DNA from 2 places in the Synechococcus sp. CS-1326 genome. Region 1 is predicted to be linked to the other one. Evidence: riboswitches for the same ligand, from Rfam matches in the RefSeq annotation. Region 1 holds a riboswitch; the other holds the start of a gene.
What was found. Region 1 has a riboswitch for cobalamin ahead of KQ307_RS01230 (HupE/UreJ family protein). Riboswitches for the same ligand answer to the same signal wherever they lie in the genome.
Positions count from the first base shown of each region.

Region 2: linked by a shared signal. The riboswitch ahead of KQ307_RS03445 (HupE/UreJ family protein) and the one ahead of KQ307_RS01230 (HupE/UreJ family protein) in region 1 are both predicted to bind cobalamin.

Region 1 covers NZ_JAHLYV010000005.1:19,795-27,868, reverse strand. Annotated here, with positions in the region: gene KQ307_RS01270 (fatty acid desaturase) at 1-154, shown strand, start outside; gene cax (calcium/proton exchanger) at 314-1,387, opposite strand; gene KQ307_RS01260 (hypothetical protein) at 1,413-1,739, opposite strand; gene KQ307_RS01255 (peroxiredoxin) at 1,885-2,487, shown strand; gene purQ (phosphoribosylformylglycinamidine synthase subunit PurQ) at 2,490-3,143, opposite strand; gene purS (phosphoribosylformylglycinamidine synthase subunit PurS) at 3,140-3,415, opposite strand; gene KQ307_RS01240 (hypothetical protein) at 3,514-3,855, shown strand; gene cobW (cobalamin biosynthesis protein CobW) at 3,837-4,913, opposite strand; gene KQ307_RS01230 (HupE/UreJ family protein) at 4,915-5,526, opposite strand; cobalamin riboswitch at 5,550-5,712, opposite strand; gene KQ307_RS01225 (pentapeptide repeat-containing protein) at 5,706-6,257, opposite strand; gene upp (uracil phosphoribosyltransferase) at 6,291-6,956, shown strand; gene aroA (3-phosphoshikimate 1-carboxyvinyltransferase) at 6,983-8,074, shown strand, end outside.
Region 2 covers NZ_JAHLYV010000011.1:101,053-109,126, forward strand. Annotated here, with positions in the region: gene KQ307_RS03415 (type I restriction endonuclease subunit R) at 1-1,863, shown strand, start outside; gene KQ307_RS03420 (M48 family metallopeptidase) at 1,860-2,612, shown strand; gene KQ307_RS03425 (hypothetical protein) at 3,341-3,715, shown strand; gene KQ307_RS03430 (hypothetical protein) at 3,712-4,059, shown strand; gene KQ307_RS03435 (hypothetical protein) at 4,062-4,238, shown strand; gene KQ307_RS03440 (hypothetical protein) at 4,256-4,588, shown strand; gene KQ307_RS03445 (HupE/UreJ family protein) at 4,845-5,459, opposite strand; cobalamin riboswitch at 5,484-5,660, opposite strand; gene KQ307_RS03450 (GAP family protein) at 5,714-6,400, opposite strand; gene KQ307_RS03455 (histidine phosphatase family protein) at 6,397-7,002, opposite strand; gene KQ307_RS03460 (cobyrinate a,c-diamide synthase) at 7,038-8,074, opposite strand, start outside.

The DNA.
Region 1 (8,074 bases):
CAACGCCTGGCGCGCCACCGAAATCCTGCGGGCAGCGTTCCCGGAGCATGTCCGGGTTGATCCCACCCCGATCCATCAGGCGCTCTGGAGAGTGGGCCGCCACTGCAGTTACGTGACCCGTGACGAACAGAATGGCGGCTATTACTACAGCTGAACGGTTCCATTTCAGCCTGGTCTGCTGGTCCAGCGGGACATGGCATTGCGGAAAGTTACCTTCCTGTAGTAGTTCTTACTGAAATGATCCTACTTGAATTCACCTACTGAAATTCAGCCAATGAAATTCAGCCAATGAAAGTCTCCAACTGAAATTCTCCTACTGAAAGTAAAAGCCGGTGGCCACGATCAGGTAGGCCGCCAGCAACAGAACGCCCTCCAGCCAGTCGGAGCGGCCGTCGAGGGTGACCAGGTTGCTGATCACCACCGCGGTGATCACCGCCACCAGTTCGTAAACATCAAAGCTGAGATCCAGCGGGTGGCCCAGCAGCGGCCCGATCAGCACCAGCACCGGCACCACCAGCAGGGCCACCAGCAGGGTGGAGCCGAGCACCACGGAAACCGCCAGATCCATCTTGTCCTTGCGGGCCAGGGAAATGGCGGTGATGTATTCCGCCATGCCACCCAGCAGCGGCAACAGCACCACGCCGGTGAACAGCCCGGATAGTCCAAACCCCTCGGTCACCGATTCCACAACCCCGACGAACAGCTCCGATTCGTAGGCAAGCGCCGCCGTGGCAGCCAGCAACACCAGCAGCCAGGGAAGGGCAGCTGGCTTGTGACCCGGGGCCGCTCCGTTGTCGTCGGCGAGATCTGCCTCGGCCACCGCGTAGAGCGAGCGATGGGTACCGAGTGAGAAAAGCAGGGTGAGGCCGTAGACCACCAGAAGCACCCAGGCCACGAAGGTGGTGAAGCTCTGGGTGCTGGCCACGGAATGGCGGGCCGCCAGCACCGAGAGGCTCGGGATCAGGATCGCCAGCAGGGCCAGGGTCATCGCCGAACCGTTCACCCGGGCCACCACCGGATGGAACTGCTGTTCGCGGCGTCCGATCCCACCCACCAGCATCGAGAGACCAAGCGCCAGCAACAGGTTGGCCATCACCGTGCCGGTGATGCTCGCCTTGACGATGTCGACAAGGCCGGCCCTCAGCGCCACGATCGCGATGATCAGTTCGGTGGCGTTGCTGAACACAGCACTGAGCAGGGCTCCGAGCGAGGGCCCCAGGGACAGCGACAACTCCTCCGTGGCGGTACTCAGCCAGATGGCCAGTGGAATGATGCCGATCGCCGCGGTGACGAAAACCGAGACGTCTCCCCAGTGGAGCCGATCAGCCGCCACCGAGATCGGCACCATGGCCAACAGGCCGATCGAGGCTGTCTTGCGGAGGGTCATGCTGGCTGCCCCGACAGCGGTGGCATCAACGCATCTCGATGGCGTTGAGTCGATCCCGGAAACTCATCGACGCTCCTTCGGCGCTGTTGTCGAGCGAGGGGCTGAAGCCGGCCGACTGGGAGCTGGAGGAGGATCCGTAGCTCCCCGAGCGCCGCGAGCGGACGTAGCCCATCGGCTGGGGACGCAGTTCGATCGGGCCGGTGCCGAGCCCACCGAGGCCGCCGCTCTGGTCCTGGGGAACACCCTTCTGGCGGGGCAGAGGGTGGGCCTTGATCTCGGCGCGCAACTGGTTGAGCAGGCGGAAATGGCCGGTGGTGTTGAACTTGCGCAGGATGGCTGGATCCCAGGGCATGGAGCGGGGTTGAACTGGATGGCTCCGAGCTTAAGGGGGCCGCCTCCGGCTGAAATCCGTGATAACTTGTGATCAGCTGCAAGTGGTAGTCGGTCCGAGTTCGGCCTGCCTTTCCAGCTGTCTTCCCTTCCCTTTTCACAACGCTATGACCGTCAGCGCTTCCCTTCGCGTTGGTCAGCCGGCCCCGGATTTCACCGCCACCGCCGTGGTGGATCAGGAATTCAAGGAGGTGACCCTGTCCCAGTACCGCGGCAAATACGTGGTGCTGTTCTTCTATCCCCTTGATTTCACCTTCGTCTGCCCAACCGAAATCACCGCCTTCAGCGATCGCTACGCCGATTTCAGCAGCCTCAACACCGAAATCCTCGGGGTGTCCGTCGACAGCCAGTTCTCTCACCTCGCCTGGATCCAGACCGATCGCAACCAGGGCGGTCTCGGTGAGATCGCCTATCCCCTGGTGGCGGATCTCAAGAAAACGATCGCTGCCGACTACAACGTGCTCGATCCGGAGGCCGGCGTGGCCCTGCGCGGCCTGTTCATCATCGATCCCGAGGGAATCGTTCAGCACGCCACGATCAACAACCTCTCGGTCGGTCGCAACGTCGATGAAACCCTGCGGGTCCTGCAGGCCTTCCAGTACGTTCTGGCCCACCCCGATGAAGTGTGCCCCGCCAACTGGACGCCGGGCGAGCAGACCATGAAGCCCGATCCGGTGGGAAGCAAGGAGTTCTTCGCCGCCCTGGGCTGAGCTCAGCCCAGCAGGCTGGCCAGCAGCCGGCGGCCGTCCAGGCCGCCGGTGACCGGATCACAGGCCCGCTCCGGATGGGGCATCAGCCCCAGCACATTGCCCGCGGCGTTGCTCAAGCCGGCCACATCACCCACCGAACCATTCGGGTTGCGGCGGTAACGCAGGGCCACCTGTCCCTCCTGCTCCAGCCGGGCCAGGGTGGCGTCGTCCACCTGATAGCGGCCTTCGCCGTGGGCGATCGGCAGGCTGATCGTTTCACCGGCCCCATAGCCCTGCAGCCAGCGGCAGGAGCCCGGCTGAACCGTGAGCTCCGCCGGTTCACACAGAAAATGAAGCTGCTGGTTGCGGGTGAGCGCCCCGGGCAGCAGGCCGATTTCAGTGAGAACCTGAAAACCGTTGCAGATTCCAAGCACCGGGCCGCCGCGGGCCACGAAGGCCACCACCTCCTCCAGCAGGGGAGCAAAACGGGCGAGGGCGCCGCAGCGCAGGTAATCGCCGTAGCTGAACCCACCGGGCAGCACCACGGCATCGAGGCCGCGCAGATCCCGCTCCTCATGCCAGAGGAAACGGGTGGGGATTCCCAGGCAGCCTTCGGCCGCCCACTGCACATCCCGATCGCAATTGGAACCGGGGAAGACGGCGATGCCGATCGTCATGGCGAAACGGTGGCGATGCTGGGCTCCAGCCACTCCAGGGACCAGTTCTCGATCACCGGATTGGCCAGCAGACGCTCGCTGAGCAAGGACAACCGCGCTTCAGCTGCGGCGGCATCCGGAGCCTCGATCTCCACGAGGATGGCCTTGCCGATCCGCAGGCTGGTGATGCCCTCCACCCCCAGGCGGGTGGCGGCGGCACGGCTGGCCTCGCCGGCCGGATCCAGCACCGAGGGCCTCAGGCTGACCAGAACGCGGGCTTGGTAGCTGGGCACTGCGTGGGTGGGTTGTTTGTTAAATCTTGCCAGCTCACTCTCCCCCCGCAGCCGTCGCAGGATCAGCTTGAACAGGTGGGTGCGCGGAGGCGCGGCCAATGTCTGCGGCGACGGTTCGCCCATCGATCCTGCTGCTATGGCTCGGGCTTGGCCTGGCAGCACTGCCAGCGGCGTTGAGCGAGCCGCAACGGCTGGAGCTCCGCTGCCGGCGTGAGCAGGGACCCTGGCAGGCCTGTGTGATGCGGATCGAGGCGATCGGCGAGCGCTGGAGCCTGGAGCTGGGCGGCCAGCGGCTCGACTTTCGCCATGACGGCAGCGGCAAGGTTGAAATGCAGCAGAAATCAAGGGGCCCATGGGGCCCCGTTTCCAGCCACTGGAGCAAGGACCAGGCCCTTTGCTGGGGAACGGTCTGCGCCCTTGGTCAGATCCCACTCGACTGAACCGCCGCGTGGGACAGGGCCGCCTCCAGTACGGCTGAATCGAGCTTCAGGCCCAGGGCCACCAGCTCCAGGCCCAGCGCCGGGACGCCGCTGGAAGCCTCCACGGGCTCCCGGTGGTCCTCGTACCAGCAGTCCAGGCGCGGTCCCACGGCCTGGATCTGGAGTGGTCGGCGCTTACCGGGCTGCTGCAGCCAGCCTTTGAGTCGCAGGATCGCCTGCTGCTCGATCTGCTCGCGCAGCACCGCTTCGAGCCGCTGTCGATCAAAGTCTCCAGTCAGCCGCAGTGCCAGCGACTGCATCGGCACGTGGCTGTGATCGTGTTCATGGGCCTCGTGGTGATGGGCCTCGCCTGCCGATTCATCCCGCTGCAGGCCAAACAACAGGGCCGGGGAAATCCGGCCGTTCTCGATCGGCAGCAGCTGGGTTCCGCTCCGGCAGGCCCGCTCGACGCGCGCGCGCACGCGTTCCCACTGGTCGGCATCGAGCTGCTCGGAGCGACTGACCAGCACCAGGTCGGCGGCTTCGAGCTGCTCATCGAACAGCTCCTCCAGGTCGTCGAAATGGTCGAGGCTGGGGTCAGCGGCCCGTTGCCTCTCCAGGGCGGCGGGATTCCCCACCACACTTCCCTGGGCCACCGCTTCGCCATCCACCATCGCCACCACCCCATTGACGCGGGTGCGGGTGCGGATCCCGGGCCAGCTGAAGGCCTGCACCAGGGGCTCAGGCAGGGCCAGTCCACTGGTCTCCACCACGATCCCGTCGAGCCTGTCGGAGGCTTCCAGCAGGGTCTGCATCGTCGGCAGGAAATCGTCCTGGACGGTGCAGCAGAGGCAGCCGTTGGCCAGCTCGACCAGTCGGTCGCCGAGTTCCTCCTCCGGACAGAAGCCGCAGGCACCCAGGAGGCTGCCGTCGATCCCCACTTCGCCGAACTCATTGACGATCACCGCCAGACGCAGGCCGCTGTGGAGCAGCAGATGACGCAGCAGAGTGGTCTTGCCGGCACCGAGGAAGCCCGTCACCACGGTGACCGGTAGGCGCCGCTGGTTGGTGGTTTCCATCTCAGGGCACCAGGCCGGTCCAGGCGAATGTGGCACCGATGCCGATCAGCATGCCTGCCACCAGCTTGAGATTGGTGGGGCTGAGCCGGCCGGCCCAGGGGCGGATCAGCGCAACCGCCGCCAGCAGCAGGGTGGCCTGGCTGATCAGCAGACCCAGCAGGTAGAAGCCGATCGCACCGGCTTCCCAGCCGATCACCGCGTCGCTTAGCACGTAGCCATGCAGGGCGATCGCCGGCAGCAGCACCCAGCGGGGCCAGCGGCCGATCACCACCAGGCCGAGAGCCACCAGGGAGAGGGCCACCAGCAGTTCAGCACCCGGCAGGGTGGGCAGCAGCAGGCCGACGCCACTGGCGCCAAGCCCGACGGCCAGCAGCCCGATCAGCCAGCGGCCCGGTTGCTGAAGCCCCACCAGGCCCAGACAAAGCAGAAAAAGTAGATGGTCGGGGCCGAGCAGGGGGTGACCCAGACCGCTGAGAAAGCCGCCCAGGGGGCTCGCTTCGATCTGAAACAACTCCATCAGATGGTGGGCCGAGGCCGGGGCCGCCAGCAACGGCACACCCAGCAACAGCAGAACAGCCGGGGCCGCAGCAGCGACCCGGATTCGATGATTCATTCGGTGGGTACCGGTCCGCGCCGGGTTTGATGGTGCGATCCGGCGGGTGTTCTGACTGGATCCTCAAACCGGTTGGCACCGGCGTTCGGATCTTCACAGCTGCGGGACAGCGCCGGATTCGCACCGGACTTTCCCCCTTGCCTCCCCAGGCTGATCTCAAGGGGAACCGGGCCGTGAATCTACCCGCAACCCAGGCTTTCAGCCGTGGCAGCTCCGGTGCTCGGGTTCACTCCGCTGGCCCTGGCGCAGAGGGCTCGCTGTTGCGAAAGGTCAAGCACCGCTTCGCTGAAGTCGGCGCCATCGATCACGGCATCGGTGAAGCGGCTCTGCATCAACATGGCGTTGCGCAGCACGGCTCCACTCAGGTCGGCGCCATCGAAGCGGGTGGCAAAGGCCACCACGTCCTCGAGATTGGCGCCGCTGAGGTTGGTTTCCCGCAGGTCGCTGGAATTGAACACGGCACCACGCAGGTCGGCATCGCTGAGATCGAAACCCTGCATCTTGGCCTTGAGAAACTCCTGCTGCTTGAGATCGCGGCCCCGCATGTCGGGCTGGAGATCCTGGAGGGAACGCTGACCGCGCAATTCCGGTGCCGTGATCGCCCAGGCCGGCGCAATCACCGGTGAAGCCAGCGCGAGGGTCAGAACGGCGAGCCCCAGCAGCAGACCCAGAAGGGGCACCCCCCGGCGGGAAGGGAAGAACACAGGCACAGCCGTAGCTTGGGCCCTCAAGCTATGGCAGGCCCCGCCGCGGCGCGATTCAGCATGAGCATGTCCCTGCGGGTGGTGGTGCCACCCCATCCCCTGATCGCCCACTGGCTCACCGTGCTCCGCGATCAGGCCACCCCGCCGCCCCTGTTCGCCAGCGCCATGGCCGAGCTGGGCCGCTGGCTCACCTACGAGGCGATCCGCGACTGGCTGCCGCAGCGGCCCGTCACGGTGCAGACCCCGCTGGCGGCCTGTGAAGGGACCGTGGTGGATGCAGCCGTGCCGCTGCTGGCCGTGCCGATCCTGCGGGCCGGTCTCGGCCTCTGGCAGGGAGCCCAGACCGTTCTGCCCACCTGCCGGGTGGCCCATGTGGGATTAAGCCGTGATGAAGCGACCGGAGCGGCCCACTGCTACCTCGACACCCTGCCGGCCACGATCGGCGATCAGGTGGGTGTGCTGGTGTTCGATCCGATGCTGGCCACGGCGGGCAGCCTGATTCAGGTGCTGGAGCGGCTGGACCAACGCGGGGTGCGTGGCGAGAGGCTGCGGGTGATCACCGCCCTGGCCGCGAGCCCCGGCCTCAGGGCCCTGGCCGATCGCTTCCCCCAGCTCACCGTGTACACCGCCTGCATCGATGCCGACCTGGACGAGGCCTTCCGGATTGTGCCGGGACTGGGCGATGCCGGCGACCGGTTGTTCGGCTCCGAGGGGCCCGAGATTTAGGCTCCAGCTCCGTTCGCGCCGCACCCATGGCCGTTGCAGTCGGCAGTGCTGCCTCCCAGCCCCGCCGGCTCGGGGCCCTGGATCCGGCCAGCCTGCGCGGCCAAGTGCGGGTTCCAGGCGACAAGTCGATCTCCCACCGCGCCCTGCTGTTCGGTGCGATCGCTATCGGTGAAACCGAGATCGACGGCTTGCTCCCCGCCGAGGATCCGCTCAGCACCGCCGCCTGCCTGCGGGCGATGGGGGTGGGCGTCGGTCCGATCGAGGCCGGCCAGCTGGTGCGGGTGCAGGGGGTGGGACTGGATGGACTGCGGGAGCCCGACTGCGTTCTGGACTGCGGCAACTCCGGCACCACGATGCGGCTGATGCTGGGCCTGCTGGCCGGCCGCCAGGGCCGCCACTTCGTGCTCAGTGGGGATGCGTCGCTGCGGCGAAGGCCGATGGGACGGGTGGTCCAGCCCCTGGCGGCGATGGCAGCCCAGGTGCACGGCCGCGACGACGGGAACCTGGCCCCCCTGGCCGTTCTCGGCCGGGCCCTGCATGGAGCCGTGATCGGCACACCGGTGGCCTCGGCCCAGGTGAAATCGGCCATCCTGCTGGCCGCCCTCACTGCCAGCGGTGCCACCACCGTGATCGAGCCGGCCCGCTCCCGCGACCACAGCGAGCGGATGCTCAGGGCCTTCGGTGCTGATCTGAGCATCGGCGATGAGCTGGGCCGCCAGGTGACGCTTCAGCCAGGTGGGGTGCTGCGGGGCCAGCGGGTGGTGGTCCCCGGCGACATCAGTTCCGCCGCGTTCTGGCTGGTGGCCGGTGCCATCACCCCCGGCGCCGACCTCACGGTCGAGAATGTCGGGCTGAATCCAACCCGCACCGGAATTCTGGAGGTGCTGGAGCAGATGGGAGCCCGCATCGAGCAGCTCAACCTTCGCGAGGTGGCCGGCGAGCCGGTGGGGGATCTGCGGGTGCGCCACGGTCCACTGCGGGCCTTCACGATCGGCGGTGAGCTGATCCCCCGTCTTGTCGATGAAATCCCCGTGCTGGCGGTGGCGGCCTGTTGCGCTGAAGGGGTCAGCAGGGTGACCGATGCCGCGGAGCTGCGGGTGAAGGAAACCGACCGGCTG
Region 2 (8,074 bases), on a different contig from region 1:
CTCAAGAAGGATGCGGCCCGGCTGCGCACCCGGGATCTGTTCGGCACCTACATCCACACCTACAAGTTCCACCAGGCCGTGGCCGACAAGGTGGTGCTCGACCTGCGCTACGAGGCCCGTGACGTGCCGCAGCGGCTCAGCTCACCGCAGGCCATCGAAGCCTATTTCGCCCAGAAAACCAGATCCCTGAACAATTTCCAGAAGGCCCTCATCCGCAAGCGCTGGGCCACGATGAAGGAACTGATGAGCGCCGAGGAACGCAAGGCGCGCATCGCCGCCAGCATCATCCACGACTTCGACACCAAGCCGCGCCTCAACAACGACCGGGGCACGGCGATTCTTGTGGCGGCAAGCATCTACGACGCCTGCCACTACATGCGCATCTTCCAGGGCAAGCCCTTCGGGGCCTATTGCGGCGTGATCACCTCCTTCGAGCCGAACCACAACGCCATCTCCCGTGAACCGGCCAACAGCGATGAGCGCTTCAAGTTCGACACCTACACCCAGCACATCCTCAAAGAGGGCCAGTCCACCAAAGCCTATGAAGACGAAGCCAAGCGGCGCTTCATCGAAGAGCCGGCCAACCTCAAGCTGTTGATCGTGGTGAGCAAACTGCTCACCGGCTTCGATGCCCCCAGCTGCACCTACATCTACCTCGACAACGAACTGCACGACCACAACCTCTTCCAGGCCATCTGCCGCACCAATCGCCTCGACGGCGACGACAAAACCTACGGCCACATCGTTGATTTCAAGAAGCTGTTCGAAGATCTGCAAGAGGCCATCTCCGTGTACAGCTCCGATGAGCTGGATCTGGATCAGGGTGATGGCGGCAGCAACAATGTGGAGTTGAAGGGCTGGCTCAGCGAAGGTAAAAGGCAGCTCGATGCGGCCCGTGAAGAGCTGCTCTACCTCTGTGAGCCCGTGCCGTTGCCGCGGGAGGTGGAGCAGTTTCTCCACTTCTTCTGTGGTGAGATCGACAGCCCCACGGCACTCGCAGAAACGGAGCCTTTACGCGTCGCGTTCTACCAATCCGTGGCCCGCTTTGTGCGCGCCTTCGCCGACATCGCCCAGGCTCTCGCCGAAGCCGGCCACACCGAGGCTCAGATCGCCACCTTGCAGAAGGAGGTTGATTTCTATGCGGAGATCCGCTCCGCCATCAAGAAGCATTCCGGCGAAGAGCTCGACATCAAGCCCTATGAGGCCGACATGCGCCGCCTGCTCAACACCTATGTGCAGGCCGATCCAGCGGAGGATCTCGGCAACCTGCAGACCCTCTCCCTCACGGAGCTGATCATCGAAACCGGCATTCACGATGCCATTGCCCGCAAGCTCAACGCCAAAGGCAAGCTCTCGAACAACGCCATCGCCGAAGGCATCATCAACAACGTCCGGCGCACGATCATTCGCGACCAGCTCACCGACCCGCGCTTTTATGCCGAGATGTCGCGGCTGCTGGAGGATCTCATCCGTCAGAGCCGCTCCGATGCCACGGCCTACGAAGCCTTTCTGATCAAGGCCGAAGATCTGGTGAGGCGCATGGCCAACAGGGAGCCTGTGGGAGGTGTTCCCTCGATGCTCCACGGCAGAGCGGAGGCGATCGTGATCTTCAACAACCTGCCCGCCATCCTTTCGGGCATGGCATCAGCGCCATTGGAGGACAATCCACAGCAGCAGGAGGAGCGCGCGGAGCTGGCGCTTCGCCTCGATCAAGCGATGCGCGATTGCGCCCCAGCAGGCTGGAAGGGCGATACTGCGCGCGAAGCTCAGGTGCAGAACGCCCTGTTCCCCATCCTTGCAAGGGATCGCGCCGCGACGCTGGCCCTGTTCGACCTGATCAAAAACCAGCCCGGCTACGGATGAGCGCACAGCCCCAGAGTGGTGTGCCGGCTCCGTTTGGTGAAACGATCCAGATCGGCGAGATCGACATCCTGGTCACCAGGAAGGCCATCAAGCACGTTCATCTTTCCGTGCATCCACCCGATGGTCGCGTCACCCTCGCGGCCCCCAGCGCCACGCGGTTGGAGGTCGCCCGGGCCTATGCCATCACCCGCCTCGCCTGGATCCGCCAACAGCAAGAGGCCTTCAGGGGTCAGGCCCGCGAACCATCCCGTCAGTTCATCGAACGTGAGAGTCATCTCCTCTGGGGACGGCGCCACCTGCTCTCCGTCGCCTACAGCGAAGCCAAGCCTTCTGTTGTGCTTGATCACAGGCGCATCACCCTCACCGTTCGCCCCGGCAGTGATGCCGCCAAACGCGGCGAGATCATCCATTCGTGGCACAGATCACTGCTTCACGCGCTGCTGCCACCGCTGATCAAAACCTGGGAGCGAAAGCTGAACGTGAACGTCAACGCCTACTTTCTGCAGCGAATGAAAACCAAGTGGGGAAGCTGCAATCCCCGTGCCGGCAACATTCGCCTCAACACGGAACTGGTGAAGAAGCCGAAAGATCTTCTCGAGTATGTCGTTGTGCATGAAATGGCCCATCTGCTGGAGCCAACCCACAGCGAACGCTTCATCGCCATCCTCCAGGAGCACTACCCCACCTGGCGCGAGGCGCGGGCCGAACTGAACGCGCTGCCGCTGGCCGCCGAGTTGTGGCGGGAGTGAGGGCCGCCTTCGTTTCTATGCAGCTCACCCCAGCGTCCGCAGGATGCTCTTCATCATCAACACCAAGTGCAACGGTTGGTGAAGGCCAACAGCCTCACGCTGCAGCCACAAACAGGTGTGGTGAAGGGCATCGGTGAAGTAGAGCCCATGGCGTACGCCGGCCAAGGTGAAACCTAACCGCGCCTCCGCTTTCCTGAGTGCCGAAATGCTGGGGAGTGGGAGGGGATGAGATTGGATGCCATCGCCCCTTTACAACGTAGCTTCGATTGGCCATCGGCGTAGAAGGTAGTGCTCCAATCGTGTATTCAAATGGGGCAAAGGGTTCCCACGAGCGAGGTATGGCAAGGGGACCTGGACTCGTTACAGGGAGGTCTAGGACAATTGGCAAGCTTCATTGTATTGAGGGCAGAAACCGCTGGCCTCGTAATCCATCGCTTTGGGCTACAAGCTTCAACGGGCATTTTCCCAAGTTCGTATGTTATCTCTATCACTCGACTGGCATTCTGAGTTTCGCTTCAGGCTAAGATGTTCCGACTCTGACAGAAGCGATGTACATTCTTTCGTGCCATCAGCCCTTCCCTTGCCCCCTCAGAACAGCAACGCATCGCTGCCTGCCTGAGCAGCCTCAACCATCTGATTCACCGCCGAAACTAAAAGTTCGAAGCCCTCAAGATTCACAAGAAGGGCTTGATGCAACAGCTTTTGCCAACTCTGGAAGAGATGTCAGCATGAATGGCCTGATTCTCTACACCACTGAAGACGGTACCAGCCGCATCCAACGATGCGCCAAAGGCCAGACGGGGTGGCTCCCACAGCGCGAGATGGCGGAACTCTTTGCTGTGAGCTCGGACAACGTAGGCCTGCACCTTAAGAACATCTATGCGGAAGCTGAACTGACCCGCGAGACAACTACCGAGGATTCCTCGGTAGTTCAACCCGAAGGGGCCAGGGAAGTTCAGCGACCGCTCATCCTTTACAACCTCGATGCCATGCCCCCCGCCCGCCCCGGCGTTTACAGCGGCGAAGCCAATCCCTTTGGCTGCCACCTGCCCGCCCAGCTGCAGCAGCAGCTTTTCCCGTTATCGGAAGAAGTGGAAGCATGAGCAAGAAGATCATCATCATCGCTGAACCGAACGGCGCAGGAAAAACGACCTTTGCTCGTTCCTTTCTCCCGCAGGAGGCGCAGTGCCCGCGCTTCATCAATGCAGACCTGATCGCGGCCGGGCTTTCACCCTTCTCCCCTGAGAGTGCAGCGCTCAAGGCGGGGCGGTTGATGCTGGCAGAAATCGCCGACTGCGTCCGCAACGGTGAGAGTTTTGCCTTTGCGACCACGCTTTCCGGTCTGAGTGAACTGGAAAGGGCCTACAAGCCCGCCGTTGATGCCTGGGCCATCTATGACAGTGTCGGCGAAAGCCCGGCGCTGCTCGAATGGGGTGAAAGTAAATGACCATGAGAAACATTCAGGAAGCCAACGATCCCGATCTGCGTGCCTCCGTTGCCGCCATGAAGCGCGCCGCAGAGGCAGCCCGCCAGACGGCCATCCAGACGGGCACGAATCTCGTCATCGTCAAAGACGGCAAGCTCACCCGTATCCCCGCCGAAGCGCTGCGTGAGGCGGCCCGCTAGAAGGGCCGACAACCGACATGACCCCCGCCCGCCCCTTCGCCCTGCGCCTGTTCATGCCCTCCGGCCAGCCTGAGGGCATGCGCATCGTGGAGAAAACGAACTGGAGCGGCATCGGCTTCGTGGAGGAGTTGCTGCTCTGTTGCCCGGTGCTGGGGTTTCGCGCCTTCGAGCAGGCATCGGGTAAGCCGTCAGCCTCCAGCAGCAGGCTTTTTCACCTCAAGGGTCCAGACGCTTCCGGTCAGGGCTTTGAATCACCCGGTGGCTTCACGGTGCTCGCTGGCGCCAAGGCCCGCCGCGACTTCGCCGATTCCACCATGCCCGCCATGGAACCATCCACTTGGTGCCGATGATCGAAACCGAGGTGCAGATGCAGCGGCAGGGTGAGATCCGTTCCTTCCGTGGCCAGCTGCATTGAGACGGCGACCTGGAAGCCCAGCGGCTCGATCAGCCCGATGCTCCGGGGTGATCGTCGTTGATTCATCGGTCTGGATCGACTTCTTCAACGGGGTCAGCACTCCTGAAGTGGAGCATCTGGGTCTGGAGTCTGCGACCTAAGCCGTGGGAGCTCCCATCCAGCCCATTGGCGCGAAGCCGCCCGGGCGCGACTCAGCGCGCCAGCAGGCCGATCGGCCCGAGCACCAGGAAGCCGCCGAACAGGGCCAGCAGCAGGGCCAGCTTGGTGGTCCAGTGGGCCGGCAGGCGCCTGAGCACCAGGTAGGTGCCTCCGCTCACCAGCAGGGAGCCGGCGAAGGCCCCCAGCCACCAGCTCGCCGCTGCCATTCCGGCGGGGGCTTCCTGGCCGTGGAGCATGGCGTGCACGGCGACGGCACCGGCGATCAGGGTGCCGCAGAAGCCAAGGGCCGGGGCAGCTCCGGAGCGGTGGCTGCGCAGCACCAGCACCGCCACGGCTGAAATCGCCAGGGCGGCGATCACCTCAGCGGCAGGCAGGCCGCCGCCCATCGCCCCGAAGATGCCGCCGCCGATGGCGCCGGCCAGGGCCCAGAGCAACAGCTGGCCGGAGATGTAGGAGGCGGCGGCGCCCACCCCGATCAGCAGGAGCAGGTGATCGGTGCCCAGCAGGGGATGCAGGAAGCCGGAGCTGAGGCCGCCATGGGCGATGCCGTGGGCCTGGGCCGGCTGGCCTGCCAGGACGATCGCCAGGGCCGAGAGGCAGAGGATCGGAGCCAGGCTGCGGCTGGCGGAAGTGGGGCTGGAAATCATCGAATGACCCGGTCCACGCCGGGATTGAAGGGAACAGGAAACGGCGAGCGTTCTGACTGAGGAGCGCGGACCCGGAGGGGCGCTCAATCACAGCTGCGGGACAGCGCCGGACTCGGTTCCTGGCTGAACCAGGTTCCCCACCGGACTTTCCTCGTTGCCTTTCGGGAGTGACCACCGAAAACCGATCCCAGCCATTCTGCGCTGAAACCGGCACGCTGCCCGGTTGTGTCGTAATGGTCAGACCACAGCGGCGCTCAGGCCAGTCGCAGTCCCTCGATCCCCTGCCAGGCGAGATAGGCGGCGAGCGCCAGGCTCAGGCCGCCCACCACCAGTTCGCCGCGGGCATAGAGGGCCTGCTTGCCCCGTTGCAGCAACGGCAGCATGCTCTGCCGCGCCAGGGCCACGGCCAGGAATGGCAACAGCAGCAGTAGACTGGCCGCCAGCGTGAAGGCGCCGGCCAGCAGCAGTTCCTGAGCCCGATCCAGGTCGGCGGCGAGCAGGGCCGAGGCCCCCTTGGCCAGCAGGAACAGGTCGTCGGGGCTGATCACTTCGATCGCGGCGCTGACCCCGATCAGCAGCGGCAGGGGCAGGGCGCAGAAGCGATCCAGCTGGCGGATCCAGCCGGCCGGTTCACTGCCTGCCGCCTTGGTGGGCAGCAGATCGCGGATGCCCAGGGCCAGCAGGGCGCCGGCGCCCATCAGATCCAGGCCGGTGCGGTGGCTGCTGCCCTGCTCCATGCTCAGCAGCAGGCCGTGGCCCACGGTGAGCAGCAGCGTCACCATCACGGCGATCGTCGCCATCCAGCTGAGCACGAACAGGCCGCCGCGGCGCAGGGGATTCGGCCCCAGCAGCAGCAGCAGCAGCAGGCCGATGTGGATCGGGCTGAGGCTGATGCCACTGCCATAGGCCAGCAGTTCAGCCCAGAGGCGGGGATCGCTCATGCCGCCGGCCCGCTGGTCGGGGCATTCCAGCGCAGCACCACCCGCCGGTCCCGCTCGTGGCCCAGCACGCTGACCGTGCCGGTGTTCAGGGCCAGCAGGCCGCCTCCCCTGGCGCCGAGACCCAGCCAGCTGCCCCCCAGGGCTCTGAGGATGTGCCCATGGGCGAACAGGGCCACCCGGCCGTTCTCCGCCAGGGCCAGGGCCTGCTCGATCACCTGCTGGCAGCGGTGCTCCACCTGCTCGATGCTCTCTCCGCCCTCGCAGCCGTGGGTCCAGACGGTCCAGCCGGGGACCTCCTGGCGGATCTCCGGGGTGGTCAGGCCCTCGTAGGCGCCGTAATCCCATTCCCGCAGCTCCTCGCAGAGGCTGGCGCTCTGGGCCAGCCCTGCCAGCTCGCAGGTCTGGCGGGCCCGTTGCAGCGGACTGCAGAGCACCGCCGCGAAGCGAAGCTCCGCCAGCAGGGGTGCCAGGGCCCTCGCCTCAGCTTCCCCTTCCGGCAGCAGGGCCAGGTCGGTGTTGCCGGTGTGGCGGCCATCGCGGGCCCAGGCGGTGGCGCCGTGCCGCAGCAACCAGAGTTCCGGGGCTGGATTCGAGGACGTCACGGTGGGTGGGCTGGTTTACCGGTTGGATTGAACCATCACACGGCCGCGGCTGGGGTCAGCGGCCGCACCCGGGCGGCGGCGTCGCGCAGGCGACAGCAGATCTGCGGGCAGCCACTCCAGTGCAGGTGCAGCCAGCTGGCGTGCAGGCCGGGCCGGCTCCAGCCTTCCGGCCGGCTCGGCCAGCCCCAGCCTTCGAGCTGCCAGAGCGGCCCGCCGGGCGGGGCTGTGGCTGCCGCCGGCAGCGGTTCCAGCTCCCAGCGATGAAATTCATGGCCGCAGACGGTTTCGCCCCGCCGCACCACCAGCCCGTCCGCCAGGGCCGTGGCCTGCCGATAGCCCAGCTGCAGGGCGCCGCGCCGCGCTGAGAACGGCAGCAGACCCGCCATCCGATGGGACACCCCGCTGCCATCCTCCAGCTCCTGGCCCAGCAGCAGCAGCCCGCCGCACTCGGCGTAGATCGGCAGGCCTGCCCCGGCGGCGCGGCGCAGGTCCGCCAGGCTGCGTTTGCTGGCGGCCAGGGCGGCGGCATGGAGCTCCGGAAATCCTCCCGGCAGGATCACCCCCTGACTGCCGGCGGGAAGCGGTTCGTCGGCCAGCGGTTGCCACGGCTGCACGCTCACGCCCAGGCCTTCGAGCAGGGCGCTGGCTTCCGGGTAGCGGAAGTGGAAGGCGGCGTCACTGGCGATCGCCAGGGTGACCAGAGCCGTCGGCCCGGGCCCGGGGCGATCGCCAGCCAGGCACCAGCGGATCGGATCGGGGCTGCCCGCCCCTGGCGGCGGCGGCGGCGCCAGCAGGGGCATCAGCGCCTCCAGGTCGAGGTGACGTTCGGCCAGGGCCGCCCACTCCTCCAGGCAGCGGCCCAGGTCTTCGAGTTCATGGGCTGGCAGCAGGCCCAGGTGACGGGAGGGCAGGCTGAGGCTCGGGTGACGCGGCAGCACACCCAGCAGCGGCATGGCGATGGCGGCCAGGGCCTCACTGAGCAGGGCCTGGTGCCGCTCGGTGCTCACCCCGTTCAGCACAACACCGGCCAGCTCCAGGCCGGGTTGATGATCCCGGAAACCCCGCACCAGCG